3 regions of the Photobacterium damselae subsp. damselae genome follow, and region 3 is predicted to be linked to each of the others. Evidence: riboswitches for the same ligand, from Rfam matches in the RefSeq annotation. Region 3 holds a riboswitch; each other region holds the start of a gene.

Region 1 (10,100 bases), on a different replicon from region 3:
CGATTGAACAACTAGGTGAAGGGATCGCAAAAGCGACATTTCAAATCAAACAAGAGTTTAATGATTCTACGCCAGCTACTTTCCTGATGGTGGTTCAAGCAAATGAAGATAATGTATTTGATCAACATTTATTAGAATTGGAGCTACAACGTCGAGGAATTCGTACTATTCGTCGTACGTTTAGTGAACTCTATGGCAATCTTTCAACAGGAGACAATCACCGCTTATTGTTAGAAGGGATTGGATCTATTGATACTGTTTATCTTCGTGCAGGTTATCAGTTCTCGGATTATTGTTCGGATAATATTGTTGAAGAAGTGTGTTGTGAAGCATTAATGAATACGCGTATGTTTATGGAACAACACCGTATTGCGATGAATGCTACAGTTGGACAACAGTTGGCAAGCAGTAAACGGGTTCAGATGTTACTATCATCAATGCCTGTCTCGGAACTATCGAACTTTGGGTTAACAATTACTGAAGCTGAACAAGTTAAATCTGTGCTGGGGGAAATGCTTCCCGTAACCAACCAGTCAGTTAGTTGGTTTGCAACACAATCAGAGCAAGATTGGGTTCTTAAAAATCAAGGAGAGGGTGGTGGTCATTGCATTTTTGGTCAAGATATTGCGCCAAAACTCAGTGTATTACGAACTGAAGATTTCCATGCTTGGTCTTTAATGCGCCGATTGCAGCCTCAACCAAGAACAACCCCTGCACTTACTGTTCGCAAAGGACAAACAGAGATTATTGATGATCTGATTAGTGAAATTGGAATTTTTACGGTTCATTTAGCGGGAAAGCCTATTACTCAAAATAAAGGGTATGCAGGGTATTTAATTCGCAGTAAATCAACACGCACCACTGAAGGTGGTATTCATAGTGGTCAAGGGGTTTTAGATTCTTTAGCATTAAGTGAGTTGTAATACCCACTATAAGTAATTCTAATACCATCAAGCATTTGATATCTAGTGGCTTAGAGTACAATGACTAAATGCACTCAACACACTAGGTATCACTATGAAACTAAAAAGAATTATTTATGGTGAGATGGACCTTGGAATGCCATATGTTCTTTTGTTTCTTGTTGTATCGGGTTATTTAATCGCGATTGCATCGTTTGGTATTTTTGCGGTTCTAAACTATCTCGACATCCCGGGTAGTCAGGAATTTACTTTATATGCTTGTCTGTTTGTTTCTATATCTGGTGCGTTGAGAATACCAAGGGTAAATGGCTTTAAGATAGCGTTTGATGTAGAAGTGTTTTTGTTGAACGCAGTTAAATTGTTGGCGAGTGTCTTTGTTTTTTTCTTAACAACGTATATAGCTGTTAAATAAGATTATTTTATCAGTAATGAATACAAAAAAACCTTGCCATTTCTGACAAGGTTTCGTTGTAGTGGCGGAGCGGACGGGACTCGAACCCGCGACCCCCGGCGTGACAGGCCGGTATTCTAACCAACTGAACTACCGCTCCAATTCTTTACTTAAGCTCGGTAAAACCCAACTCAAAGAATAAGTGGCGGAGGGATAGGGATTTGAACCCTAGATACGCTACAAACGTATGCCGGTTTTCAAGACCGGTGCTTTCAACCACTCAGCCATCCCTCCGCAGATGCAGCGAATAATAGAGCCTTCTTGTGTGGCTGTAAACACCTTTCTTAAAATAAATTATCGATAGGTCTCTTTTTAATCTAAAATATTCAAGTTGTTATAAGTTTAACCGTTGGTTTTCGTGATTATACAACGTTTGTTGTCGGTTGTAGGTATTGTTGCCAAGCATCTTGATACATTTGTTGAGAAATATTACGTAACTTTTTAATTTTTGCTTGCTCAATATCGTTGAATGGACGAGCTTCTGCTTGAGCTGTACGTTCAATTTTCTGGATTTGTTCGTAGATCTTATGTTCTTCGCCATTTTTAATTGTTGCGATTTCATCTAAGTGTAATTGAACTTCTGCAATCAACTGTGTTTTTGGTAGTTCTACTAGTATTTTTAGGTCACGGTAGCCTGATGGTGCTGGATTTTTGAAACGATTTTTCACTGCAACAATACGTGCCTCTTTGTTCAATAACTCGAATGCTTGCATTAAAGAGGGAATATCATCGGTAATCAGTGTTGCACGAGATAAATCGGTAATACGGTCAACTTGCCCATTCAATTCTTGAGCAATTTTGACTTTGGCTCGTTGCTCAGATTTTACGGTTGGAATAATAGGGTGGGCATCGGATGCAAGAGCAATTTCATGCATCATAACGCTTAATTCATGTTGTGCTAATTCTGCATTTTGATATAGGGTTGCAAAATCACTATAAGGTTGCTGAATGCTGTCGGCTTGCCAACTAGGTACGTTATAAAGACCACTAAGGCTCTTTTGGAAAAACTTTTGGCTTTTTAATGAGTACTTCTGCTGTACATCAAAATCTGGTTCTACATAGTTATTTGCTGAAGTGTCAGCATTTGCAACCGATGTTCTGCCTAACATAAACAGTAGGATTACACCAGTGCGTAGAATCGATTTCATATCCATTATTAAACTCCTTGATACTTCGACTACCTTTTACTTTAGGTAAGGGGAATATCTCGACACACAAAAATGATAACTAAAGGTGCGTATGTCTTAAGTTTGAAACTTGCGGTGCTTAATGATCTCTTTATCGCTTACAGGGTTTCATCGTACCTGATAAAGCTGAATGGAATATGAATCTCTCGATTCATATCAATTTTAGTGATGGATAGTGTATAAAGGTGTGATGTAAGTCAAAGTATTTTGATTATCTATGCTTTTGTGCAGAATGCTTATTAAGGATGAGTGGCCGATAGAAATAGTAGCTCTCGGCCAAGCATAAGATAGCGATTAGGCGTTTACAGCATTTTTTTGAGGGGATAAATAGTGTTGCCAACTCTCTTGGTATAATCTTTGCGATGTAGCACGAAGACGATCAATAGTAGCTTGCTCAATATCGTTTAATACTCGGTTTTGTTGTTGGGCTAAACGCTCGATGCCTTGTACTTCTTCATATATTTTATGCTCAGGTCCACTTTTTACTTCTGCTATTGCTGATAGATGAAGCTGGATCTCGGCGATGTGCTTGGATTCAGGTAGGCGAACCAGCAGTTTTAGATCGCGATAGCCCGATTTTGCTGGAGTTGCAAAGCGGTTATTTACTTCAAGAAGAGTCGAGTGTTGAGTGATTTCATCATAAGCTTTGACTAAATCAGGAATACTATCTGCAACGATAGAAGCACGGACGATATCCGTTAACTTATCTGCCTGTCCTCCTAACTCAGATTCAATTTTTTCTTGCGCTCTTAGCTTACCTTTTAAACCCGGTAAAATAATTTGTGTCTCTGTTATTTTTTGTGTTTTAGATAACAGTGAAATCATTTCATGTTGAGCTATTTCTGCATGTTGGTACAGTTCATCAAACTGAGAAAAAGGCTGCTGAATTTGATGTTGACGCCATGATGGTATTGAAAATAAGCCTCGAATAGATTGTTGTAATTCAGGCTGAGCATTACGCTCAAGAGCTGAAAGTTTTAGTGGTGCATCATCTACTTGCATCACGGGCGCTGCACTTGCAATTGGCATCCTGCCAAATACTGCGACTAAAACAAAACAGGTGCGAGCAATGGTTTTTACGGTCATTTCTTCTCCCTAATGAGTCACTAAAAAATTAGCCGGTGACTCCAACGCAGGCAAAGATAGCATGTGTAATAAAAGCTGCAATGTTTGAGTCCACAGTTTTCAGGTCCGTTTTTTATATCACGTGACATGGCTCATGGATTTTACTTCTTGTTGCAAAAGTGGTTGTTTTATAAACAAAATAAACAAGTCAGAATAGTATAAATTAATAGCGATATTGGTAATAATGAAGGCAGAACAAAGGAGAGAGTAGATGCAACAGAATTTATTGATCATCTTAGTAGTGATCTGGCTTGGCTTATCAGTAGGCAGTGCATTGCTGTTTCAACGTAAAGGTGATGTTACGCGAAAGAAAAAGCTTTGGCCTATCTATAATATCTTTGGCAATGTGGTACTTGGGATCTTTTTGATCATCATGCAACCCCCATTACCAATGTTAATCAGTCTATTGGTGTTAATGGTGCCGCTAACTTATATGACCATTCGCTCTACACGTTTTTGTGATGCATGTGGTAGTCCAAGCCGAAAGCCTTTCTTTATGAAGCCACCAACTGAGTGTGGTCATTGTGGTAAGAAACTCAATTACTGATTGATTGTATTGAGCTTATACTCCATCTAGAGCCCTGAGATTTGTATGAACCTCAGGGCTTTGTTTTTGCTCAATAAACCAACGTTAAGAGGTTATTTTGAATTGTGTTGGTTGACAATAATATTGAGCATGCGACGTAGTGGCTCTGCAGCCCCCCATAAAAGCTGATCGCCCACGGTAAATACATTTAAGTAATCTTCGCCCATTGCTAGTTTACGAATTCGACCAACAGGAATTGACAGTGTCCCCGTTACTTTAGCTGGGGTAAGTTCGGATAACGTTGCCTCTTTGGTATTAGGGATCACTTTTACCCAAGGATTATGACTTGCGATAATCTGTTCAATTTCATCTAACGGTACAGGACGAGTCAGCTTAATCGTTAACGCTTGACTGTGACAGCGCATTGCACCAATTCGAACACAAGTTCCATCTATAGCGATAGGTTTAGCGGCAGTACCGAGAATTTTATTGGTTTCAACGCCACCTTTCCATTCTTCTTTTGTCTGGCCGTTATCAAGTGCACAGTCTATCCAAGGGATCAGAGAGCCTGCCAATGGTGCCCCAAATGCAGATGTAGGAAACTCTGAGTCACGTAGCGTTGTTGCTACCATGCGATCAATGTCTAAAATAGAAGTCGCGGCTTGAAGCTCAGTATTGACGGAGGAATAAATTGATCCCATTTGTTCAATGAGCTCTCGCATGTTTTGTGCCCCTGCGCCAGAAGCCGCTTGATAGGTTTGCGATGTCATCCATTCAACAAGACCCGCTTGATATAAGCCGCCAATTGCCATAAGCATTAAACTGACTGTACAGTTACCCCCAACATAGGTTTTTATACCTTGCTGAATGCCATTATGGATCTGATCTTGGTTAATTGGATCAAGTACAATGATGCTGTCATCGGCCATACGTAATGAAGATGCCGCATCGATCCAATAGCCGTTCCATCCTAATTGGCGTAAGGGCTGGTAAGTTTTATTGGTATAATCACCACCTTGGCATGTCACTATGATATCTAATTGTCTTAGTTGCTCTAAATCATAGGCATCAGCTAAGTTAGATTCTGTCTTTGTGATTGCTTTTATCCAAGATGGAATCTGTTGGCCGACCTGTGAGGTAGAGAAGAATACGGTCTCAATATTTGCAAAATCTTGTTCTTCCAACATTCGCTGCATTAATACGGAGCCGACCATTCCGCGCCAACCAATAAAACCTACTTTTAATTTCATGGTGTTCTCTTCCATACGATGAGAGTTATTTTAGATATAACTCATCCTCGCTAAATATAACGATATTAAAAATCAATTATCTTGAGATAATAGAAATCCCTTCCCTAAAATTAATTAGAGAATATTATTTAAACTTATTTTGATGACTATTTTTTGCTATTCGAAAATACGCCTATGGAGCGTTTGAACGATTTCACTCGAACTATTTTCGTCGGCAAGAAAACATAAACTATGTTCACTAGCACCATAGCAGATCATTTGTAAGTTATATGGCTCAAGGGAAGAGAATATCTGAGAACATGTTCCATGTTTTTCATCCATTTTATTTCCTATAAGCGCAATCAAGCTTAGATTATTTTCTACTTTTACCTGACAAAGTAGTGATAATTCTTGTTCAACTTCAAAAGGTAATTGAGGTAGACCACCACGAGTTGTGGCTTGGTTTAAGGTTAAAGATAGGCAACCATCAGAGGTTGTCATGAGATCAACAGAGACATTATGCTTTGCTAAAATAGCAAATACTTGAGCCAAAAATCCGCTGTTATGTACAGAATGTATATTATTTAGAGTGACAAGAGCTTGATTACTGCGTAGGGCAATCGCTCGAAAAATAGGTTCGGTATTGGCTGCTTGACGAATCCATGTTCCACCACGATGAGGTTCTTTAGATGATCCAACAAAAACAGGAACTTGCTTACGCATTGCAGGAATCAATGTCGCTGGATGAAGAATTTTTGCACCAAAATTTGCCATTTCAGAGGCTTCTTTAAAGCTGATTTCAGCAATTGGCATCGCATTCGGTGCGACACGAGGATCAGTACTGTAAATCCCTGGAACATCAGTCCAGATCTCAAGCGTTTCTGCATCAATGGCTTCTGCAAGTAGAGCCGCACTGTAATCACTGCCACCACGACCTAATGTTGTCGTATAGTTATGGTTATCTGCCCCAATAAATCCTTGGGTAACAACAACATGCTCTTTTATTTGTGGTAATAGATATTGAGCCGATAATGTTTGAATCGCGTCTAGATTTGGTTCTGCTTGACCAAAATGGCTATCTGTACGCATTACATCACGGACGTCAAAACGCACTGCTGGAATGCCGAGATCTTTCATCAGATGAGTAAAGACGAAAGTGGATAGTAACTCTCCACATGCCACCATCTGATCACTAAGCTGATCATGGGTATGCTGAGCTGCGGATTCTGATAGAAATGCAATATTATCAATCAGTTCAGAAACTTTTATTGCAGTGTCTGTACATGGTGACAATTGCTCAAGAATAGCAAAATGAATGCGAGTTAATTGTTTAATAAGAGCGCTGCGGCGATCAACATCTGCCACACCGTTAGCTAGTTCGACGAGTATATTTGTTACGCCAGAACAAGCACTTATAACAACTAATCGGGTATCTGGATTGTTGCGAACTATGGTTGCTGAATTCATCATTGCGGCAAAATCTGCCACGCTGGTGCCGCCAAATTTAGCGACAGTTACCTTCTTCATTTTCGGTACACCCCCTTGGTAAGAGAAAACATGGTTTCACCTGGGGCGGGGAGGGTTTTGAGTTGAGGGCGAGGACCAACGGTCTCTACCAGAAGCTCTCCACCTGTGCCGCACAGGTGACGGCCCGAAAGAATCAACTTTCTAGGCCGACAATCGCGTCCCAAAACGCGTTTTGTCTCAGCGTTAACCCCCTGGTCAAGGTACATTGGAGTTTAGGGCTCCGCACATTGACTACCTGGTTAACGCTCCTCTTCTGATTCGCTCTGATCGAAATGATCGCGGCATCTTCAGTTGCTATACATTGGATATTTTTATCATCGTGCTGTCAACGATATTTTTTGATTTAATTTCAAAATTTGATTTAAGTTAATTTTTAAAAGCAGTGGTGATATTAAGTGTACGATGTTTTATATTGGTAAGTTCATTGATTTTATTAGCGAGAATATAAATTTAAGCATTCAGCCTAATAAATAGAGTCTACACTCTATTTTATTGGCGTGGTTGTTTATTCTGTTAATTAGCATCTTGGTTTTTTTATAAGTAAGAGCTAAATTACTTGTAAATATATAAAACATACTTTTTTGGTATTGATGATTTTATTATGATTTAACGTGAATATAAAATTTAAAAAAATTAAAAAATATATTTACATTAAGATTTTTTACTGTATGTTTTCGACCCCGTTAGGTTCTGAATACATTAACGGAACTAAATTTAATTAGATTCAATAATAATTACCTTTATTGAATTTAGTATTTAAATATCGAAGAAGCGTTATTAAGTTTACTCTTTTTGATATTAGTAACGTGGAGATCGGTAAGCGGCACCGACTGGTTCGGGCACGGGGGCTGATGACCAGCATTGCGGGGTCAACTTCCCTCCCACTGGGGGTAAAACACAGTTTGTTTTGCCTTATTGTGCGCTTTCCTTGAAAAAGAATGCGCGGTTCTTACACTTGGATTTATGTAAGGAATCGTCTATGAACAACGAAAAAATCCTTGATTCTGAAAGCCAGATTTTCGGCGTCCCGTCATCAACTGTTTTACGTGATTTAGGGCCGGACGCCGTTCTGTCCCGTCAATCACAACAAGAGTCTGAGGTTCGATCTTATCCGCGTCGTATTCCTATTGCGATTGAGCGTGCGGATGGCGTTATTGTGACTGATACTCGTGGTCAACAATATCTTGACTGTCTCGCGGGTGCCGGTACGTTGGCTTTGGGATATAACCATCCAGAGATCAATAAAGCGATCACAGATGCTCTAGCATCAGGTGTTCCTTATCAAACCTTAGATCTTACAACCCCAACAAAAGACAAATTTATTCAGACGCTGCTAGGTTTTTTACCAAAGTCATTTGCTGATAACGCAAAAATTCAATTTTGTGGTCCATCAGGAGCCGATGGTGTAGAAGCGGCGATTAAACTGGCTAAGCAAACGACAGGTCGTAATACTATTTTTGCTTTTCATGGCGGATACCATGGTATGACAAATGGCGCGATGGCTATGACGGGTAATTTAGGTGCGAAAGAGCGCCGAACTGGTCTAATGGCTGACGTACATTTTCTTCCTTTCCCATACAGTTACCGCTGTCCATTTGGTTTAGGTGGTGATGCTGGTGCGTGGCAAAGTATTCGTTATATCGAACATGTTCTTAATGATGTTGAAAGTGGTATTCAAAAGCCAGCTGCAATCATTGTGGAGCCAATTCAAGGTGAAGGCGGTGTTATTCCCGCTCCAGCATTTTGGTTACAAGAGCTACGTCGTATAACAAAAGAATTAGATATCCTGTTAATTTTTGATGAGATCCAATGTGGCATTGGTAAATCAGGTTCTCATTTTGCCTACGAATATTCAGGTATTCATCCCGATATTCTTGTGATGTCAAAAGCTGTTGGTGGTGGTTTACCTCTGTCTGTATTGGCGTTTGATAAATCCATCGATTCATGGCGTCCAGGTGAGCACACAGGTACTTTCCGCGGTAATCAGTTAGCTATGGCTACTGGGGCAAAAGCACTTGAAATTATTCAGCGCGATAACCTCGTTGCAAATGCTCAAGCTATGGGTGATCGTCTAACTCGCCATCTGTTAGAGCTCCAGAAAAAGCACCCTTGCATCGGTGAAGTTCGTGGTCGTGGCTTGATGCTAGGTATTGAAATTGTTCACCCAGAGCAAAAGAACCGTTTTGGACAATATTTAGCAAACGGTGAACGTGCAATTGCGATTCAACGTGCAGCATTAGAGCGTGGATTAATTATCGAGAAAGGTGGACGCAGTGGTTGTGTACTTCGCTTCCTACCACCAATGATTATCAACAGTGCGCAAATTGATTTTGTTGCCGATGTGATTGATCACGCCATTCTAGCTACAGCATAAAAGAGCAAAGCTGACATGACATACTCAGACTGGAAATCACAGTTTATTAGCTGTGGCCCGGGCGGGGCTGACGCATATCTAGAAAAATTATCGTTTGCATTAAAGCAGATGGTTACCGTATTTTCTGAAGCCGACAAACCGTATTCTGGCATGGCTCCAGAGCAATTAGAAACGTTGATTAATCAGATGGTTATTCCAAAAGATGGCAATGGTGATATAACCCAATCTACCTTAGATGCTGTTAATACGGTAGCCAAAAATGCGGTGATGGTGCAACACCCAAACTGTATTGCTCATTTGCATACACCACCGTTGCTACCTGCATTGGTTGCAGAATTGATTTTATCGGCACTTAATCAGTCTATGGACTCTTGGGATCAAGCGTCCAGTGCAACTTATCTTGAGCAACATATGTGCAATTGGGTTGCTCAAGTATTTGGTTTCTCTGAGCAAGGTGATGCAACGTTTACTAGCGGTGGTACGCAAAGTAATCAGATGGGGCTCTTACTTGCTCGTGATGCGATGATTGAGCGTTTCTCTGGTCATCATGTCCAAAAACAGGGATTGCCAGATTATTTTACAAAGCTACGAATTGTTTGTTCCCAAACTAGCCATTTTACTGTGAAAAAAGCGGCAGGCCAGATGGGGCTTGGTGAAAATGCAGTTGTAACGGTAAGCAGTAATCGTAATGGTGTTATTGAGCCAGCTGCGCTTGAGCAAACGCTTTCTGATTTGAAAGCACAAGGACTTATGCCATT
Region 2 (10,100 bases), 1.4 Mb from region 3:
GGCGTACAAATAAAATGTATCGCCCTAAGCTAAGTTTACACTTAATCGTGCAGTTTATCATGGCAATGCTATTCAATGACAGAGCCAAGTCTGCAATAAAAGAAAGAAATATTCGTTTATGATTTACGAAAAAATTGCGTTTAATTCTTAACCTATACACTGTATCTTTATACAGGTCATTCTTTCAAGACTTTTGTCTCTGTGTCATAATCATTTTTAATTAGTCAGCAGAATAAGCTTACAACAAATGGATAAAATCGAAGTCAGGGGTGCAAGAACCCATAATCTAAAAAATATTAATCTCACTATTCCTCGCGATAAGCTCATTGTCATTACAGGCTTATCTGGCTCTGGTAAGTCATCTTTGGCTTTTGACACCCTGTATGCCGAAGGTCAACGCCGCTATGTTGAATCATTATCAGCTTATGCTCGTCAATTTTTATCCTTGATGGAAAAACCTGATGTTGACCATATTGAAGGCTTATCTCCTGCGATCTCGATTGAACAAAAATCCACATCGCATAACCCTCGCTCGACCGTCGGCACCATTACCGAGGTCTATGACTACCTTCGTTTGTTATATGCCCGAGTTGGTGAACCTCGCTGTCCTACGCATAACGTAACGCTTGCCGCTCAAACCGTCAGTCAAATGGTCGATCAAGTACTGTCTCTTCCTGAAGGCAGTAAACTAATGATGCTGGCGCCTATCATCAAAGAACGTAAAGGCGAACACGTAAAGACCTTGGCAAATCTGGCCGCTCAAGGCTATATCCGAGCCCGTATTGATGGTGAAGTTTGTGATCTTTCCGATCCTCCAACACTCGAATTACACAAAAAACACACCATAGAAGTTGTGGTTGATCGCTTTAAAGTTCGAGACGATCTGCAACAACGTCTGGCTGAGTCGTTTGAAACGGCATTAGAGTTATCTGGTGGTAATGTGGTTATTAGCCCAATGGATGGCGATGGTGAAGAGCTTGTCTTTTCTGCAAACTTTGCCTGCCCACACTGTGGCTATAGCATGCAAGAACTTGAGCCTCGCCTATTTTCTTTTAATAACCCAGCTGGAGCTTGTGGAACCTGTGATGGTCTTGGAGTACAGCAATACTTTGATCCCGAACGCGTGGTTCAAAATGGCGAATTAAGTTTAGCCGGAGGTGCTATTCGAGGTTGGGATAAGAAAAACTTCTATTACTTTCAAATGCTCAAGTCTCTTGCTGAACATTATGATTTTGATGTCGATGCTCCATTTAATAGCTTATCAAAGAAAGTTCAAAACGTAGTACTTAATGGTTCTGGCACAACCAATATCGAATTTAAATACATCAATGATCGCGGTGATATTACGGTTCGCCGTCACCCATTTGAAGGTATTTTAAATAATATGGAACGCCGCTATCACGATACTGAATCTAACTCTGTACGTGAAGATCTTGCCAAGTTTGTCTCAACCAAACCTTGTGCGAGCTGTCATGGTTCTCGACTCCGCCAAGAAGCGCGTCATGTTTTTATTCATGAAACGAACTTGCCGCAAATTTGCGAAATGAGCATCAATGAAGCGCTAGCGTTCTTTACCCAGCTAGAACTGACGGGGCAACGCGCTCAAATTGCCGAGAAAGTATTAAAAGAGATACAAGAGCGTTTAAGTTTCTTAGTTAATGTTGGTCTAAATTATCTTAACTTATCACGCAGTGCCGATACTTTATCAGGCGGAGAAGCACAACGAATTCGTCTTGCAAGTCAAATTGGTGCAGGCCTCGTTGGGGTTATGTATGTACTGGATGAGCCATCGATTGGTCTTCACCAACGTGATAACGAACGCCTTCTTAACACACTCACTCACTTGCGAGACCTAGGTAATACCGTGATTGTGGTCGAACATGATGAGGATGCAATTCGAGCGGCAGACTACATAATCGATATTGGCCCTGGTGCTGGTGTTCATGGCGGTAATATTATTGCTGAGGGCACATTAAAAGATATTTTAAAATCCAAACAGTCTCTTACTGGTCAATATCTCAGTGGCAAAAAGTCTATTGCTGTCCCTGAGCAACGCATCCCATTTGATAGCAAGAAGACAGTAAAACTGCTTGGCGCAACAGGTAACAACCTAAAAAATGTCGATCTTGAAATACCGGTAGGCTTATTTACTTGTATCACTGGGGTATCAGGTTCCGGTAAATCAACTCTGATTAATGATACTTTCTTTGAAATTGCTCATCATAAGCTAAATGGTGCCACCAGCGGCGATCCAGCTCCTTATAAAGAGATCCAAGACCTTGAGCATTTTGATAAGGTGATCGATATTGATCAAAGCCCTATAGGTCGTACACCTCGTTCTAATCCTGCTACCTATACTGGGATCTTTACCCCTATTCGTGAGCTATTTGCAGGTACTCAAGAGTCTCGTTCTCGTGGTTATAAACCAGGACGATTTAGCTTTAACGTTCGAGGTGGTCGATGTGAAGCATGTCAAGGTGATGGCGTTATTAAAGTGGAAATGCACTTCTTGCCAGATGTGTATGTCCCTTGTGACTCTTGTAAAGGCAAACGCTATAACCGCGAAACATTAGAAGTGCGTTACAAAGGTAAAACCATTGATGAAGTATTAGAGATGACAGTGGAAGATGCCCGTGAGTTCTTCGATCCGGTTCCCGTTATTGCACGAAAACTGCAAACCTTAATGGATGTCGGCCTCTCTTATATTCGTTTAGGCCAAGCTGCAACAACCTTATCTGGTGGTGAAGCACAGCGGGTTAAATTAGCTCGTGAACTGTCAAAAAGAGATACAGGAAAAACCTTATATATTCTCGATGAGCCAACGACAGGTCTGCATTTCCATGATATCCAGCAGTTACTTACTGTACTGCATCAATTACGAGATCGTGGTAATACGATTGTGGTCATTGAGCATAACTTAGATGTGATTAAAACCGCAGACTGGATCGTTGATTTAGGTCCTGAAGGTGGTAGCGGTGGTGGACAAATTATTGCAACCGGAACACCAGAGCAAGTCGCACAAATTGAAGGCTCCCATACAGCCCGATTCTTAAAACCACTGCTTACATCCTAATGTGAATTGACTCGCTTTTTTATCAAAATCAACAGGCTGGCACTACCCCAGCCTGTTTTTGTAGTAATATGCACAACCATTACTATTTTCTCTTCAATTTCAATCTCAAATGGGCTTGATAAAATTGAAATAAAACTGCTCTAGGATTGCTGATGGCCGTTGTACAACTACAAGGAACCCGTCTAGAACCCCAACAAATTAGTAAACCGTTGGTTCGTTACTTTTTGGTTTCTATTGCTGCTCTCTTTTTGCTAGCAATGCACTATTTCCAACACAATCCTGGAGGTTCAGGTCTTGAACTCTCTTTTAACGTTACCAGTTGGATCCCTTTTAGTATTGCCATTGCTTTAGGATTGGCTGAGATCTGTCGACAGAAAATTTGGCGTTACTCCAAGCTAACCCTAATTCTACTGCTGTGCTGCGTTTTGCTCTCACTGCCCGTGTTCTACCCCAATGCCGATGCAAGTCAGGTCAGTTTTCGTCTTTTTACTCTCTGGAGTGGCTGGCTCTTTTTTGTCGCCTTACAACAATTTACCTTTACCCATAAGCAACGCCAGCGCATCTTATGGTTTATCTTAGCTGGTATTTTAATTGAGACCCTCTTTGCATGGGTACAATTTCTCTATCTAAAACCAGGCAACCCTTTTGGCTACGATACCTTAGCTAATCGACCATACGGCATTTTTCAACAGCCTAATGTTATGGCTAGCTTTCTTGCGACAGGACTGGTTTTATCAGCCTATCTGCTTGCTCGTGTGCCGATGTATCGTGGAAAGTGGAACTGGCAGCATCTTATTTTACAGCTCACCCCTGTGCTCATCATTCCTATCTTAGTCGTCTTAAGTTCTCGCACTGGATGGCTTGGCGCAATCGTTGGTGTTGGCCTGATGATACCTTACCTCCGTCGCTTTGCACCCAAGAAACTATGGATAGGTTGGCTATTAATGGTAGCCGCTGGTTTAATGAGTGCTTGGGGGCTTACCGCAGAACGCTCATGGGCTCCAGCTGATGGTCGAGTTAGCTTACAGAGTTTACGCTCAGTACATATTCCACAAGCTTTTGATATGTTTAAAGCAGAACCCATGACAGGCTATGGTTATGGACGCTTTGAAACCGCTTACATAACTCAAACTGCTATCTGGCATCACGACGATCCAAAGCTACCCGCAGGAGTACCAAGTTTAGATCATCCCCATAATGAATTGGTCTTTTGGGCAGCAGAAGGCGGTATTATTCCATTACTTGGCCTCTTGATTGCAGCAGCGGCAGTCTTCCTTAAAATCAAAAAAGCACGCCAAGGCACCCAACTTGCACTGATTGGATTATTTTTTCCTATCACCTTGCACACCCAGCTGGAATATCCGTTTTATCACTCGCTGATCCATTGGATCGTCTTTATTATTTTTATTTACTGGGTCGATAATCTAACCGCCAAATACTATCGTTATCAGGCAACTTATGTTTTAACGCTAAAGGTCTTTAGTATTGCGCTACCTATTGTGATCACCAGCTTTATGATCACCACACTCTATTCCGGAGCTCAATTAACAAAATTTGAAACCAGTAAGCCGATTAACGTCGATTATTTAATGAAAGTGAATAACCCATGGGCATGGCAAAATCGCTTTGAATGGGATCTTCATGTCACGCAATTACAAATAGGTATAGCGACAGAAAAGCCGCAACTTATTGAAGATTATATTAACTGGGCAACCATTAAGGCTCAAACTTGGCCTCGTCCAGCTCTGTATCAAAATCTGATCTTGGCTTATAACCAACTCAATAATCACAAACAAGCCAAACAGATAGAACAAGAGGCCCAATTTCTTTTTCCGAATATGAGCTTCAGCCACTCTCAAGCAGTAACAACTCAAGCGAAGCCTCAATTGAGTCAAGCTAAATAGCAAAAACGGCGATAGTGATATCGCCGTTTTTTATTACCCAACCTGATAGCGACTCATCGCAAAGTTTGGGCTAATGCCTTAACACACAGAGCGACATTTTCAGCTCTAGCGCCATAACCCATCAAACCAATACGCCACGCTTTACCTGCAAGATCTCCTAACCCAGCACCAATCTCTAAGTTATATCGCTCCAACAATGTTTGCCTTACCGCAGCATCATCAACCCCTTGCGGTATATAAACAGCATTTAACTGTGGCAAGCGATATGCCTCATCGACCACAAACTCAATCCCTAATTCCATTAAGCCAGCTTTAAGCTCTTGATGCATCTCTTGGTGTCGTTGCCAAGCGTGCTCTAATCCTTCTTGCTGCAATAACAACAAAGCTTCATGTAAGGCATAAAGGCTGTTAACAGGAGCAGTATGATGATAACTGCGTTTTGCCCCACCATTCCAATAACCCAGAACAAGACTTTGATCCAAAAACCAACTCTGTACTTTGTGCTGACGCGAAGCGATTTTCTCTAATGCTTTAGCCGAAAAAGTTAAAGGAGCAAGACCCGGCACACAAGATAGACACTTTTGACTACCAGAGTACACAGCATCGAGTTGCCATTCGTCCACCAGCAATGGCACACCACCGAGCGAAGTTACGGCATCAACAATGGTCAAGCAATCAAATCGGCGAGCAATTTCAGCCAAGGTTTTGGCATCGCTTAGTGCTCCCGTTGAAGTTTCAGCATGCACAAAAGCCACAATCTTAGCATCTGGATGTTGGTTCAAGGTTTGTTCTAATAATTCAGGAGAAACAGGTTCCCCCCAAGTATTATCAACCGTCACAGCAACCCCACCACAACGCTCAACATTTTCGACCATGCGTTGACCAAATACGCCATTACGACATACCACCACTTTATCGCCAGGCTCAACTAAATTAACAAAGCACGCTTCCATTCCTGCGCTACCAGGGGCTGAAACAGCAATCGTAAATGGATTTTGCGTTTGAAAGGCATACTGTAATAGCGCTTTTAACTCATCCATCATGGTGATAAATAAGGGATCTAGATGACCAATAGTGGGACGACTTAATGCTTGTAATACTTGCGGATAAATATCAGAAGGGCCGGGACCCATTAACACTCGACGAGGTGGCTGAAATGAGGTGATCGCCATAGACTTCACTCCTTGATTATTATGGTGTATTTCACGTTATCTTTGACAGAGTATGATGCAGCCAATCAGAAAACAAATTTATTTCCCATCTTAATTTTATTTCTCTCCGTTTTATTTCGTCCATTGCCCCTGTTGCAATAATTTTTCTTTTTCTGCATAAATATTTAGATTAGCCATTGACAAGGGTATGCCAAATCCTATTCAATGAGATTGTTTTTTGTTCATGTGAGATAAGTATTTCGCATTGCAGCAGAAGAGGAGCGTTACCCAGGCAGCAAAATTACGGAGCCCCACTCCTAGGTGATTTTGTCAGGGGGAGTAACGCCGAGATAGCATCAATTGGGGATTGTTGTTATCGGCCTTAAAGGTTGAATCCTTTGGGCTGTCACCTAATAGCCACGGTTTGGCTTAGGTGGAGAGCTTCTGATCACCATAGATCCCATTAGCATTCTGGCTAGGTCTCTGATCGGCTCTCCTGACAATTGGATGTTGGGAATATCCCTCCCGATAAATGTTTATTCATTATTGTTTTACTAAGGGGGATTCATTTATGAGTCTTGAACACAACGGAACTGCCTCTCACCCATCACTGACCGTCGCTAAGTTTGGCGGAACCAGTGTTGCCGATCACCACGCAATGCAACTTAGCGCTCTGGTTGTTAAAAATAATCCAGCAACCAAAGTCGTACTTATTAGTGCCTGTTCCGGTGTGACCAATATTTTAGTGGAATTAGCGGCAGGAATTAGCGATCTATCACTTCGAGAACAACGTTTAGAACAGCTGCGCACAATTCATCACAATATCGCTCAACAACTTCAATCACCTCAGCTTGTAGAGCCTCAACTAGAACTATTGCTGGCACAAGTTACTCAATTATCACAACAAGCAGCAACTCACCCAACACTGGCTCTAACTGATGAATTAGTCGCACATGGCGAATTACTCTCAACCTACTTATTTACTCAAGTTCTCAATGAGCTCGATGCCCCTAGTATTCGTTGTGATATTCGTCCGATCATGCGAACTAATGATCAATTTGGTCGAGCAACTCCAGATATTGCGGTATTACGTCAGCAAACCCAACAACATCTCATCCCGTTACTAGAGCAAGGTATCGTCGTATCTCAAGGCTTTATTGGCTCTAACGAAGCGGGGCAAACCACAACCTTAGGTCGAGGTGGTAGCGATTATAGTGCCGCCCTTATCGCAGAAGCGCTTGATGCTGAGACCTTAGAGATCTGGACTGATGTCCCGGGGATTTACACCACAGATCCACGAATTACGGCAGCAGCAAAACCGATCCAAGAGATCAGTTTTACTGAAGCGGCAGAAATGGCAACATTTGGCGCCAAAATACTGCATCCATCTACGTTATTACCAGCCATTCGTCAGCAAATACCAGTATTTATTGGCTCATCAAAACAGCCTGAGTTAGGGGGAACATGGATCCGCCAGCATGTTAGCGAAGCGCCTCTATTTCGCGCTTTAGCCCTACGTTGTAATCAAACTATGGTGACACTCACTAGCTTAAATATGTTTCAAGCTTACGGATTTCTTGCCGAAGTCTTTCGCATTTTGGCCGCTCACAAGATCTCAGTCGATCTGATCACAACATCAGAAGTCAGTGTGTCACTCACCTTAGATAAAACCGATACCAGTGGTGGCGCACCTACCTTACCAGAAGCTGCTATTGCAGAATTAAGCCAACTTTGTCGAGTCGATATTGAACAAGGCCTGTGTTTGGCGGCGCTGATTGGTAATGGGATGAGTGAAAGTAAAGGAGCAGCAAAACAAGTCTTTGGCGCATTAGCTGACTTTAACCTTCGCATGATCTGTTATGGTGCAAGTGCCCACAACCTCTGCCTTTTAGTCCAAGAACCAGATGCCAAAGAGATCATTAAAGTCTTGCATCAACAGGTAATCGAATAAAAAAAGAGATGAGATAAAAAAGGCGCTTTCAACAAAAGATAAGCGCCTTTTTCATATTGATTAATTTAAGTTAGGTCCAAGCCACTTTTCGATTTCTCGCTCATTCCACCCTTTACGGTTAGCATAATCCAACGCTTGATCTTGCTGGATCTGAGCCACTGCGAAATAACGCGCCTCTGGATGCGAAAAATACCATCCCGATACAGATGCGCCCGGCCACATGGCATAACTTTCGGTCAAACTCATCCCCGTTCGTTCTTCAACATCAAGCAACTGCCACAATGTTCCTTTCTCCGTATGTTCTGGGCAAGCAGGATAACCGGGAGCTGGACGGATCCCCTGATACTTTTCTCGGATCAAATCGTCATTAGAGAGATCTTCATTCGGGCTATATCCCCACAACTGAGTTCGCACTTGTTGGTGAAGATATTCAGCAAATGCTTCGGCCAATCGATCTGCCACCGCTTGAATTAAGATCGCATTATAATCGTCACCTTGAGCTTTAAATTGTGCTGCTAATTCACTCTCTCCAATTCCTCCTGTCACAGCAAAAGCCCCAATCCAGTCAGGATGTTGTGAGGATTTAGGCGCAATAAAATCTGATAAACAGTAGTTGGCCCCTTTAGGTTTTGCGGTCTGTTGACGCAAATGATGCAAACGAGTTAAGACATGCTGGCGTGATTCATCGGTGTAGACTTCAATATCATCACCAACACTGTTGGCAGGGAAAAAACCGCAGACACCGTTTGCCTTGATGATTCCCTCTTGTTCAATCTTATCTAATAGAGCATTGGCTTCATTAAACAGTTTCGTGGCCTCTTCACCAACCACTTCATGACGTAAAATCGTAGGATACTTACCACTTAATGACCAAGTCATAAAAAATGGAGTCCAATCGATATATTGTCGTAATGTGGCAACCGAACAATCAATAATGGTATGTATTCCCTTGCTTTTCGGCTGTGGCGGTTGATAGGCTTGCCAATCGATGTGAGCACAATTCTCCCTTGCTTGTTCCAGCGTAATCGGGGCTGAACGCGGCTTTTTCCTACTGTGTTGATCGCGCACAACCTCATACTCTTTATCTAAACGAGCAATAAAATCTTCTCGTTGAGTCTCGGATAACAGAGCAGAACAAACACCTACCGCTCTTGAGGCATTAGAGACATACACCACAGGAGCGTGATAGTTTTGTTCAATTTTTACCGCAGTATGCGCTTTTGAAGTAGTCGCTCCACCAATCAATAACGGAAGCTCAAAACCTTGGCGCTCCATCTCTTTGGCAACATGAACCATTTCATCCAACGAAGGTGTGATCAAGCCACTTAATCCAACAATATCAACCTGCTCTTCTTTGGCAACTTTTAAGATCTGTTCACACGAAACCATCACGCCTAAATCGATAATTTCATAGTTATTACACTGCAATACTACACCCACAATATTCTTGCCAATATCATGAACATCCCCTTTTACCGTTGCCAATAAAATCTTGCCGTTTGAACTTCCAGCCTGTTTTTCAGCATTAATAAAAGGTTCGAGGTAAGCAACCGCTTGTTTCATCACTCGGGCAGATTTCACCACCTGAGGCAAGAACATACGCCCTTCACCAAAGAGATCCCCTACCACATTCATTCCTGCCATTAAAGGCCCTTCGATGACTTCTAACGGTTTAGCGGCTAATGCTCGGGCTTGCTCGGTATCTTCAACAATAAATTCAGTTATGCCTTTTACCAAGGCATGCTCTAATCGTTTTTCAACAGGCCAACTGCGCCACTCTTGGGCCGAGCGATCTTCCTCTACTTTACTTGTACCGCGGTATTTCTCAGCAATATCCAATAAACGCTCAGTACTGTCTTCACGTAAATTAAGGACAACATCTTCTACCGCTTGACGTAACTCTTGTGGCAGATCGTCATAAATAGCCAGTTGCCCTGCATTAACGATCCCCATATCCATGCCTTTTTGAAAGCAGTAATACAAGAAAACAGCATGGATCGCCTCACGAACAGGATCATTTC
Region 3 (10,100 bases):
CTGCACTTACATGGTTCATGATAATAAGGTCTGAATTTTTTGCATAAATTTGTTGGCCAGAGCGAACTGGAGTACGAATGATTTTTGTTGGTACCATCTCAGGCTCGGATGCTTGCAACTGACGTGCTGCATTCATAATAGCAAAACCATTTTGTTTTGCTTTATCTTGCATCTGAGGATTTTTACATCCGCTGATCCCAACAGGAATCATTCCTGCTTTCGTTATTCCTGACTTTAATTGGGCAAAATCAATCTTACTGCCCGCCTGCGAAATATCAATCACTAATGGCGCTGATGCGAAAAAGTTTGGCGCTCTATCAACTTTTTCTTTTAGTTGTGTCAATGCGGTCGTTATATCGCCATCATTGAGATGAAGTGCCGAGAGTGTAAAAGAACTCCCTTTTAATTCTGCAGATTTAGTCATATTGAAGCTAAATTAGCCAATCCTGTCCGTTATCACAAAGGTACTTAGCATGGTATATTCCTAAATCCTTTCGGGCAAGTTATCCTTGCCAAGACTGTGTAAATTCAGATCTGTCTCTCACCCAAATATGAGGAATAGATCATTAAATTGAATGTTTTTGATAAAATAGAGTCTATAAATCTAGTAGTTTAACGGTAGTAAATATCATGTTGTGTGCCATCTATAAAAGTTTAAAGAAAGAGAACACGTACCTATATATTAGTAAGAAAGATGATTTTTCATCAGTGCCAGAAGCACTACTTACTACATTTGGTAAACCACAATTTGTGATGGTATTAAATTTAGCTGGTCGAAAATTAGCAATTGCTGATGTCGAGAAAGTTAAAACTGCATTGGTTGAGCAAGGGTTTTATTTACAAGTGCCGCCGCCAGTGCCTAATTTGTTAGAAGAATATAAAGCGGCAAACGCTGCGGTAAAACCATAATAAGGTCATTATGAAAAAGCGACTAGTTTCTGCTCTTGTAGCATTTGGATTAGGGATGTCATCATCAGTTTTTGCAGCTGATGCAGGATTTGATAAATATGTGGAAGGCTTAAAGGCAGAGGCGCGAGAAAAAGGAATTTCAGAACAGATTATTAATGAAGCGTTTACGGGTATCGAATTTAAGCATCGTGCTGTTAAAGCCGATAAAAATCAGCCAGAGAAAAAACTAACGCTTGATCAATATATCCCAAGAGCAGTACCTCAATGGAAAGTAAAGCAAGCTAATCGTTTATATCGCGAACATTACACCGATTTACAACGTATCGGTAAACAATTTGGTGTTCAGCCTCGCTTTATTGTTGCGCTATGGGGCGTTGAAAGTAATTTTGGTAAATTTACTGGCAAATATAATGTGGTTGAAGCTTTAGCTACTATGGCTTATGAAGGACGCCGTGAAGCTTTTTTCCGAGGCCAGGTTATGGATGCATTGCAAATATTGAATGAAGGTCATATAAAACCTTCTGAAATGAAAGGTTCATGGGCAGGAGCAATGGGCCAGCCTCAATTTATGCCTAGTTCTTATTTAACCTTTGCTGCTGATGGAAATAATGACGGGAAAGCCGATATTTGGAATACAACAGAAGATGTCTTTGCCTCTGCTGCTAATTATCTGCATAAATCTGGTTGGAATGATGAATATACTTGGGGACGTCAAGTTAAAGTACCAACAACATTAAATTCGGCACTTATTGGTGTTGAAAGGGACAAAGGTAAAACTTTATCGCAATGGCAAGCTTTAGGTGTTCGCACTGTATCGGGTCAGCAATTACCAACAGAAGATATTCAAGCATGGTTAGTTCAACCCGATGATCAACATGGACGAGCATATTTGATCTATGAAAATTATCAAACACTATTAAAATGGAATCGATCTCACTATTTTGCTTTAGCTGTGAGTCATTTAGCTGATCAAATACGGTAATATATTTTTAAAGGCTGAGTGAAGACTCAGCTTTTTTATATCATGAGTTTAGCTGCATACATTACGAGATATATAATAGTGTAATAAAAAGTAACAAGAAGTCATGATTGATATTGAACAAATGATTTGCAATTACTTCGATACGACGAATAGATAAGAAGAGTAATAGTCTTTTGGTTGGATATAAATAGTTGTAATAAACGAAGCTGTTTTGAAATGATGTGAATGTTTATGTTAACAATACAATATAAAAAACCCGGCATAAAAGCCGGGTTTTTGTATTGAGAATGATTAGATCTCAAACTCTTCAAGAGATTTGCCTTCATCAAGTGCTTTTTTAAGAGCACTTGGAGTACGGCCTTGACCTGTCCAAGTTTTTTCTTCACCGTTTTCATCGATGAATTTATATTTAGCAGGACGAGCAGCACGCTTTGCTTTTGGTGCTTTAGATAGTGAAGCTAGTAATTCTTCAGGATCAATACCGTCAGCTAATAGCATTTCACGGTATTGCTCTAGTTTCTGGTTACGCTCATTTTCTTTAGCGATTTCTTCAGCTTCAGATTCTTCACGTTCGCTAACAACTGTCTGTAATTTTTCTAGAGCTTCTTGTAGTTGTTCTAGAGTGTATTCACGAGAAAGTGCGCGAAGGCTACGAAGATTTAATAGCGCTTTCATTGCATCAGACATTTATATTTCCTGTTTGTTATATATGGCTACTGGAATAATAATAGCAGCGTTAAATTATATTTGACAATAATAATACTATTATTATTTTAATGCTAGTGTCTGCCATCTATAAATAATCATTTATTGTTACGAAAATTTAAGTATTCATCATTATGAACTCGTTGCAAAGTGGGCTGCATTAATAAAAGACTATCCATATATTTATATTAATAACACATGCGGTTAATTTCATAATCATTAGAAGATGCTTGTTTTGTCTATAAGGAATAATTCTGTGTTTTTTATAAATAGCTGCAAAATTATTCACTAAACACTGTCATTTTTTCATTCTAAGTTGTTGCAAATGAGCTGACATTACGTAGAATGAAATTTCCTTGACTAAGGGTAGAGGTGCATTGTCTATAAGTAACTAACTCGAGGGTGATTCCATTGACGGTTAGAGAAAGGAGCCAATGCCGAAGTAAGAGAAGGGTATCAAACCCTCTTGCTGGGGTTGTGTCGAATAGGTACAACACTGCCATAGTAAAATTTTAATATTAACTATGGAGCGCTACTGTGGGGTCAGGAGAGGGTTAACCTTCTTTCCTTTTCTCTTCTTGATAAGACTAAGTGTTTATCAATGACAGTAGATCTCCAACCTGGATCGGTTGTAATAGAGATCATGAACTTTGTAGATTATTCCCATTCTTTAGTATCCATCTTACCGCCTCTGGTTGCGTTAAGTTTGGCTATTCTGACACGTCGTGTATTAATTTCATTAGGTGCTGGTATTGTACTAGGTGCTTTATTGTTAACCGACTTTTCATTAGGCAACACCTTTTCGTATTTAAAGCAGACGGCGACTGAGCTGTTTGTTGTCGATGGCGACCTAAATTATAGCAATTTAAGCATTTTGCTATTCCTTGTTTTATTAGGCATGACAACGGCACTATTAACTTTATCTGGTGGTACACGAGCATTTGCTGAGTGGGCTCAGACTAAAATTAAGAGTAAGCGTGGTGCAAAACTACTGGCTGCATTTTTAGGTATTTTCATTTTTGTTGACGACTATTTTAATAGCCTAGCAGTAGGTGCAATTGCACGCCCTGTCACTGACCGATTCTATGTATCTCGAGCAAAACTGGCTTATGTTGTTGATTCAACAGCAGCACCTATGTGTGTGATTATGCCTGCATCAAGCTGGGGAGCTTATATCATTACCTTAATTGGTGGCATTTTAGTTTCTCACGGTGTAACTGAGTACTCGCCATTGAGTGCATTTATGACACTGGCACCAATGAACTTCTATGCAATCTTTGCTTTAGCAATGGTCTTTGTAGTTGCTTGGTTCCAGTGGGATGTGGGCCCAATGAAGAAGCATGAAATGGCAGCAAGTCACGGTCGAGGCTTTGATGAAGGTGATTCTCTTGATGAAGCAAAATCATTAGATGAAGAGCTTGAAATTAAAGAGAGTGATAAAGGTCGAGTAGGCGATTTAGTATGGCCTATCTTAGTCCTTATTTTTGCTACCTTCTTCTTTATGATTTATACAGGTAATGAAGGTCTTGCCGCAGCAGGTAAGCCATTTGATATCTTGGGCGCATTTGAAAATACTAACGTAGGTAAGTCACTTGTTCTTGGTGGTACGCTAGGTTTGATTTGTGCACTTATTCCGGTACTTCGTCAACGTTTACCTATGGCTGATGTAACCAATACGCTATGGATTGGTGCTAAATCTATGTTTGGTGCTATTTTAATTCTGCTATTTGCTTGGAGCATCGGCAGTGTGATTGGCGATATTCAAACAGGTAAGTACTTATCAACGTTAGTACAGGGTAATATTAACCCAATGCTATTACCTGTTATTTTATTCTGTTTGTCAGGCATTATGGCATTCTCTACTGGTTCATCATGGGGTACGTTTGGCATCATGCTTCCTATCGCAGGTGATCTTGCGGGGGCAACGGATATTACATTAATGCTTCCTATGCTTGCAGGTGTTCTTGCTGGTGCTGTATTTGGTGATCACTGCTCACCAATTTCCGATACAACGATTTTGTCTTCAACCGGTGCGCGTTGTCATCATATTGATCATGTCGCGACACAGCTACCGTATGCTTTAGCAGTAGCGTTTGTTTCTGCTGTAGGTTTCCTTGTTTTAGGTATTACAGATTCACTACCAGTGAGTTTCTTAGCGGCAACACTGACCTTTGTTGTGATGTGTTTTGGTCTATCTTGGTGGTCTCGTCGCCCGGTATCAAGCACCAGCGCCGCATAATTACAGTCATCATCTTGCTTAAAGCCTGCACAGTTTGCAGGCTTTTTTTATTGTTGTGATCCAATCTTAATGATCTCGCTTTTCATTGTGGGGAGATTTCTGTAGCATCACGCTAATTTTGGATATGTATTTTCAAACGATTTGGGGAACCTAATGGCTCAAATGTATTTCTACTACTCTGCGATGAACGCGGGTAAGTCGACAACCTTACTACAATCATCATTTAACTACCGCGAACGTGGTATGACGCCTTTAATCTTTACGGCAGCGATTGATGATCGATATGGTAAAGGTAAAGTGAGCTCCCGAATTGGTTTGCAAGAAGATGCTGAACTATTCAATAATGCCGATGATCTTTATGCACAAATTACTGATATTCATAATGAGAAAAAAATAGATTGTGTATTAATTGATGAGTGCCAATTTTTAACTAAAGATCAGGTTTATCAATTAACTGAAGTGGTTGATAAATTACATATTCCAGTATTATGTTATGGATTGCGCACTGATTTTCGAGGTGAACTATTTGAAGGCAGTCGTTATCTATTATCATGGGCTGATAAATTAGTTGAATTAAAAACAATTTGTCACTGTGGTCGTAAAGCTAATATGGTTATCCGCCAAGATGAGACCGGCCGCGCAATTGCAGATGGGGATCAGGTTGAAATTGGTGGTAATGATCGCTACGTTTCCGTTTGTCGTACTCATTATAAAGAAGCGTTAGGACGTTAAGTTAATTTTATGACACAGAAAAATAATCCGTTACACGGTATAACGTTAGAGAAATTACTGACAGAGTTAGTTGAACATTATGGCTGGGATGAACTTGGCTACCGAATTAATATTCGTTGTTTTACTCATGATCCTAGCATTAAATCGAGTCTTAAGTTTCTGCGCCGTACAGAATGGGCTCGAACAAAAGTAGAGCAATTGTATCTTGATATGATTCGATAATATCTGTTTGTTGCGATAAGAAGTTATTGCGATAAGAAATGCCAGCGTTAATATGCTGGCATTTTTTCTCCTAATAAGACAGAAGCTATCTCTTATTATTTAGTTATTCATTGTGTCTTTGGTGTAGTTTATTTAATACATCCTGCAATGATAAGCCTTGATCTTGTAGTAGGACTAATAAGTGATATAGCAGATCTGCCGATTCACAAATTAATTCTTCTTTATCTCCTGAAGTTGCTGCTAATGCTACTTCTACACCTTCTTCTCCCACTTTTTGCGATATACGTTTGGTTCCTCGTGCGTATAAACTGGCGGTATAAGATGATTTTGGATCAGCCCCTTTACGACTTGCGAGTACTTGTTCTAATTGCTGTAAGAAAAGGGGAGAAGCGGCAGATAACTCAATGTCTTTATCATCAAAACAGGTTTCGGTATTTCGATGACAAGTTGGTCCTACCGGAATAGCTTGAATAAGTAAGGTATCTTGATCGCAATCGAGTTTTATCTCTTCAAGCTTTAATATATTTCCAGAACTTTCGCCTTTCATCCATAAACGCTGTTTAGTACGAGACCAAAATGTCACTTTATGAGTATCTAATGTACTACTGAGCGCGGCATCATTCATATAGCCAAGCATTAATACTTTTTGTGTCCGGCTATCTTGAACTATGACTGGAATTAAACCACCAACTTTTTCCCAATTAATCTCTGTTATTAAGCTCATAGTCGGATCTCCACATTTTGCTGTTTTAAATAGCGTTTTAATTGACCAATATTAATGATCTGCTTATGAAATACCGATGCTGCTAAAGCGCCATCAACATTTGTTTGATTAAAGGCTTGAGCGAAGTGAGACATTTCCCCCGCACCACCAGAGGCGATTAAAGGAACATGACAAACTTGCCGAATATTACTGAGCTGTGTGAGATCATAGCCATTACGTACACCGTCTTGATTCATCATATTTAGTACAATTTCACCGGCACCACGTTGCTGAACTTCTTTTACCCACTCCTCAGTTTGCCACTGAGTTATTTGAGTCCGTTTTTCATCCCCAGTAAATTGATAGACTTGGTACTGTTTAGTATTTACATCAAAATAAGAATCAATGCCAACGACAATGCATTGCACTCCAAACTTATCTGCCAACTCTGTAATAAGAGCTGGATTGGTAAGAGCGGGGGAGTTAATGGAAACTTTATCTGCTCCAAATTCTAATATTTGATTGGCGTCTTGAACCGTTCGTATTCCGCCTGCAACACAAAAGGGAATATCAATGACTTCGGCAACTTGTGATACCCAACTTTTATCGACAACTCGGCCATCACTTGATGCGGTAATATCATAAAAAACCAGCTCATCAGCACCTTCTTCAGCATACCGTTTCGCCAGTGGTACAATGTCACCAATGATCTCATGATTGCGAAATTGTACGCCTTTAACCACTTGTCCATCCCGTACATCTAAGCAGGGAATAATACGTTTTGCTAACATAAATTCTCCTTATTCCCGAGCCCAAAGTTGAAAGGCATCTTCTGCCGTAAAATGGCCATCAAGCAGTGCTCGCCCCACGATTACACCAGCTACACCACTATTTTTAAGTGCGGCAATATCATCAAGAGAGCCGATGCCTCCAGAAGATTGAAAAGCAATGGTTGGATAGTTACGACACAAATCTTGATAAAGGGCGACATTCGAACCTTGTAAAGTGCCATCACGGGAGATATCGGTGCATAGCACGTGTTGCAGACCGACGGTTAAATAATCCTCTAGTAGTGCCTCAATCGTGACACCAGAATCTTCTTGCCATCCAGAGACGGCAACATGGCGCTCACCTTGGTCATTAATATTAATATCAAGGGCAAGTACGATTTTGTCAGCGCCTAACTCCTGTATCCATTGTTTAACCTGTTGCGGATGCTTCACTGCGGTAGAGCCAATAACGACACGTTTAGCTCCTGTAGATAATAGCGCCTTCACATCTTCTAAATGACGAACGCCCCCTCCAATCTGAATATTGGCAGGTGTACTGGCTAAGATGCTAGCAATTAAGTCTAATTGTCTTGCTTGCGTATTTTTAGCACCGGTTAAATCAACAAGATGTAGCCATTGAGCTCCTGCCCGATAATAAAGAGCAAATTGTTCACTTGGATTCACTTTGTATTCGGTCACTTGACCATAATCGCCCTGATATAGGCGAACGACTTGGCCATCAATTAAATCTAATGCGGGTATGATCATTTTTCATCCTTGAATTAGAGCTCGAGAAAGTTCTTTAGTAATTGAGATCCGACTTTCCCTGAACGTTCTGGGTGAAATTGCACCCCATAAAAATTGCCACATTGAATGGCTGCGCTGAATCCTTGGCCATATTCACATTGCGCAATAGTTCTGCCTCCTTGAGCAAAAATAGGCATGGCATAGCTGTGAACAAAATAAAAATAACTTCCCATTGGAATATCAGCAAAGAGAGGGTGGCCGGGTTCTGGCGTTATGGTATTCCACCCCATATGAGGGAGAGGAAATCCCTGGCTATCGAGCTTAATGACAGGAGCAGAACAAATATCAAGGCATGGCACTTGTTGTTCTTTCTCATCTTTTACTTGTTCTAGCGAGTAACGACCTAGCAATTGCATGCCCAAACAGATCCCCAGTATTGGCTGAGTGATTTGTTTGATGAGCTGAATGAGGTTTCGTTGCTCTAAGTTTTTCATCGCTTCGGCGGCAGTTCCAACTCCTGGTAATAACAGTTTATCGGCGCTTAAAACAATTTCAGGGTCTTTACTGACGGTAACTGGATACCCAAGTCGTTCAATGGCAAATTTTACAGAAGCGATATTGGCGCATCCGGTATCAATAATCACGACCTGCTGCTGACTCATTACAGTACTCCTTTACTGCTTGGTAGTTCGTTACCTTCAACTTTGATCGCTTGACGTAACGTACGGCCAAAAGCTTTAAACAGACTTTCAATAATGTGGTGATCGTTTTGTCCACTAGAACTGAGGTGTAAAGTACACGCTAAGGTATCAGTTAATGAGCGGAAAAAGTGCTCAACCATTTCCGTCGATAAATCGCCAACTTGTTCTCGACTAAATGTGGCATCAAATTTTAGATATGGCCGACCTGAAAGATCCAAAGCACATTGAGCAAGACACTCATCCATGGGGAGCGAGAAACCAAATCGCCCAATTCCTCGTTTATCTCCTAAGGCTTTACGCAGAGCTTCTCCCAAAGCTAGGGCAGTATCTTCAATAGAGTGGTGATCATCAATGTGGAGATCGCCTGCAACATTTACTTCAAGCTGAAACCCGCCGTGGGTAGCGATTTGATCCAGCATATGGTCGAAAAAACCTAAGCCGGTGCTGATCTGATTTCCACCACCTTGATCTAAGTTTACTTTAACGCGAATGTCGGTTTCTTTGGTGGTACGAATAACCTCTGCGATCCTTGGGTTGGTGGTAAGATCTTTAACGATCTGCTGCCATCCCATTTGTTGCGGGTGATATTGAATACCTCGAATGGCCATATTTTCTGCCAGTTGCAGATCCGTTGGACGATCACCGATAACGGCACTTTGACTAAAATCGACTCGGCCTTGCTGAAGATAGGTTTTTACTAGCCCCAACTTAGGTTTGCGGCAACTGCAATTTTCATGATCAAAATGAGGGCAGATTAAGACATCGGAAAATTTCACTCCTTGGGAAGTAAAAATATCCATCATCATATTATGTGGCGCATCAAAGTCTGCTTGTGGATAGCTTTCGGTACCTAACCCATCTTGATTGGTCACCATTACCAGTTGATATCCTGCATTTTGTAGCTCAAGAAGAGCCGGAATAACATAAGGCTCAAGCTGTAATTTATCTAAACGGTCAACTTGAAAATCAATCGGTGGCTCAACAATTAATGTGCCATCACGGTCTATAAATAAAATTTTCTCTTGGCTCACAATCGACATCCTTGCTTATTGTGTTAATTGAGTTCGGATAAATGCGAGCGTTTTTTCACACTCATCACGGTTTCCGATACTGATTCGAATGCAGTTTTCAATCGGACTACGACGTAAAATAATACCGCTGTCCCACAGTGCTTTAAATAATGGCTCTGCATCTTCAAATTGCACCAGAAGATAATTGCCATAACCATCAAAGACGCGCACATTCGGTAGCATGCTTAAACCCGCTTGGAGATAGGCTCGGTTAGCACTGATATCAAGCACTTGAAATTTGGTTCGTGCTATTCCTGCCTCTGATAATGCGGCTATGGCAATATCAGCAACAGGAATCGGAACTGGGTAGGGAGCAATGA

The links. Region 3 has a riboswitch for lysine ahead of WAX86_RS05100 (Na+/H+ antiporter NhaC family protein). Riboswitches for the same ligand answer to the same signal wherever they lie in the genome.
Region 1: another riboswitch for lysine. It lies ahead of lysC (lysine-sensitive aspartokinase 3); the one in region 3 lies ahead of WAX86_RS05100 (Na+/H+ antiporter NhaC family protein).
Region 2: another riboswitch for lysine. It lies ahead of lysC (lysine-sensitive aspartokinase 3); the one in region 3 lies ahead of WAX86_RS05100 (Na+/H+ antiporter NhaC family protein).

Annotation. Positions count from the first base shown of each region.
Region 1 covers NZ_CP146971.1:42,884-52,983, forward strand. Annotated here, with positions in the region: gene WAX86_RS15180 (glutathione synthase) at 1-923, shown strand, start outside; gene WAX86_RS15185 (hypothetical protein) at 1,018-1,335, shown strand; tRNA gene WAX86_RS15190 (tRNA-Asp) at 1,398-1,474, opposite strand; tRNA gene WAX86_RS15195 (tRNA-Ser) at 1,518-1,608, opposite strand; gene WAX86_RS15200 (phosphoribosylglycinamide formyltransferase) at 1,737-2,528, opposite strand; gene WAX86_RS15205 (phosphoribosylglycinamide formyltransferase) at 2,856-3,647, opposite strand; gene WAX86_RS15210 (hypothetical protein) at 3,898-4,233, shown strand; gene asd (aspartate-semialdehyde dehydrogenase) at 4,326-5,462, opposite strand; gene lysC (lysine-sensitive aspartokinase 3) at 5,619-6,968, opposite strand; lysine riboswitch at 7,053-7,229, opposite strand; partial or broken gene WAX86_RS15225 (pyridoxal phosphate-dependent class III aminotransferase) at 7,948-10,100, shown strand, end outside.
Region 2 covers NZ_CP146970.1:2,949,587-2,959,686, forward strand. Annotated here, with positions in the region: gene uvrA (excinuclease ABC subunit UvrA) at 248-3,073, shown strand; gene WAX86_RS13490 (PglL family O-oligosaccharyltransferase) at 3,226-4,977, shown strand; gene WAX86_RS13495 (alanine--glyoxylate aminotransferase family protein) at 5,031-6,149, opposite strand; lysine riboswitch at 6,395-6,580, shown strand; gene lysC (lysine-sensitive aspartokinase 3) at 6,700-8,079, shown strand; gene metH (methionine synthase) at 8,140-10,100, opposite strand, start outside.
Region 3 covers NZ_CP146970.1:1,117,675-1,127,774, forward strand. Annotated here, with positions in the region: gene minC (septum site-determining protein MinC) at 1-424, opposite strand, end outside; gene WAX86_RS05085 (YcgL domain-containing protein) at 631-909, shown strand; gene WAX86_RS05090 (lytic transglycosylase domain-containing protein) at 920-1,891, shown strand; gene WAX86_RS05095 (H-NS family nucleoid-associated regulatory protein) at 2,183-2,578, opposite strand; lysine riboswitch at 2,956-3,139, shown strand; gene WAX86_RS05100 (Na+/H+ antiporter NhaC family protein) at 3,240-4,835, shown strand; gene WAX86_RS05105 (thymidine kinase) at 4,989-5,567, shown strand; gene WAX86_RS05110 (VF530 family DNA-binding protein) at 5,577-5,789, shown strand; gene hisIE (bifunctional phosphoribosyl-AMP cyclohydrolase/phosphoribosyl-ATP diphosphatase HisIE) at 5,893-6,513, opposite strand; gene hisF (imidazole glycerol phosphate synthase subunit HisF) at 6,510-7,283, opposite strand; gene hisA (1-(5-phosphoribosyl)-5-[(5-phosphoribosylamino)methylideneamino]imidazole-4-carboxamide isomerase) at 7,293-8,030, opposite strand; gene hisH (imidazole glycerol phosphate synthase subunit HisH) at 8,045-8,671, opposite strand; gene hisB (bifunctional histidinol-phosphatase/imidazoleglycerol-phosphate dehydratase HisB) at 8,671-9,744, opposite strand; gene hisC (histidinol-phosphate transaminase) at 9,757-10,100, opposite strand, start outside.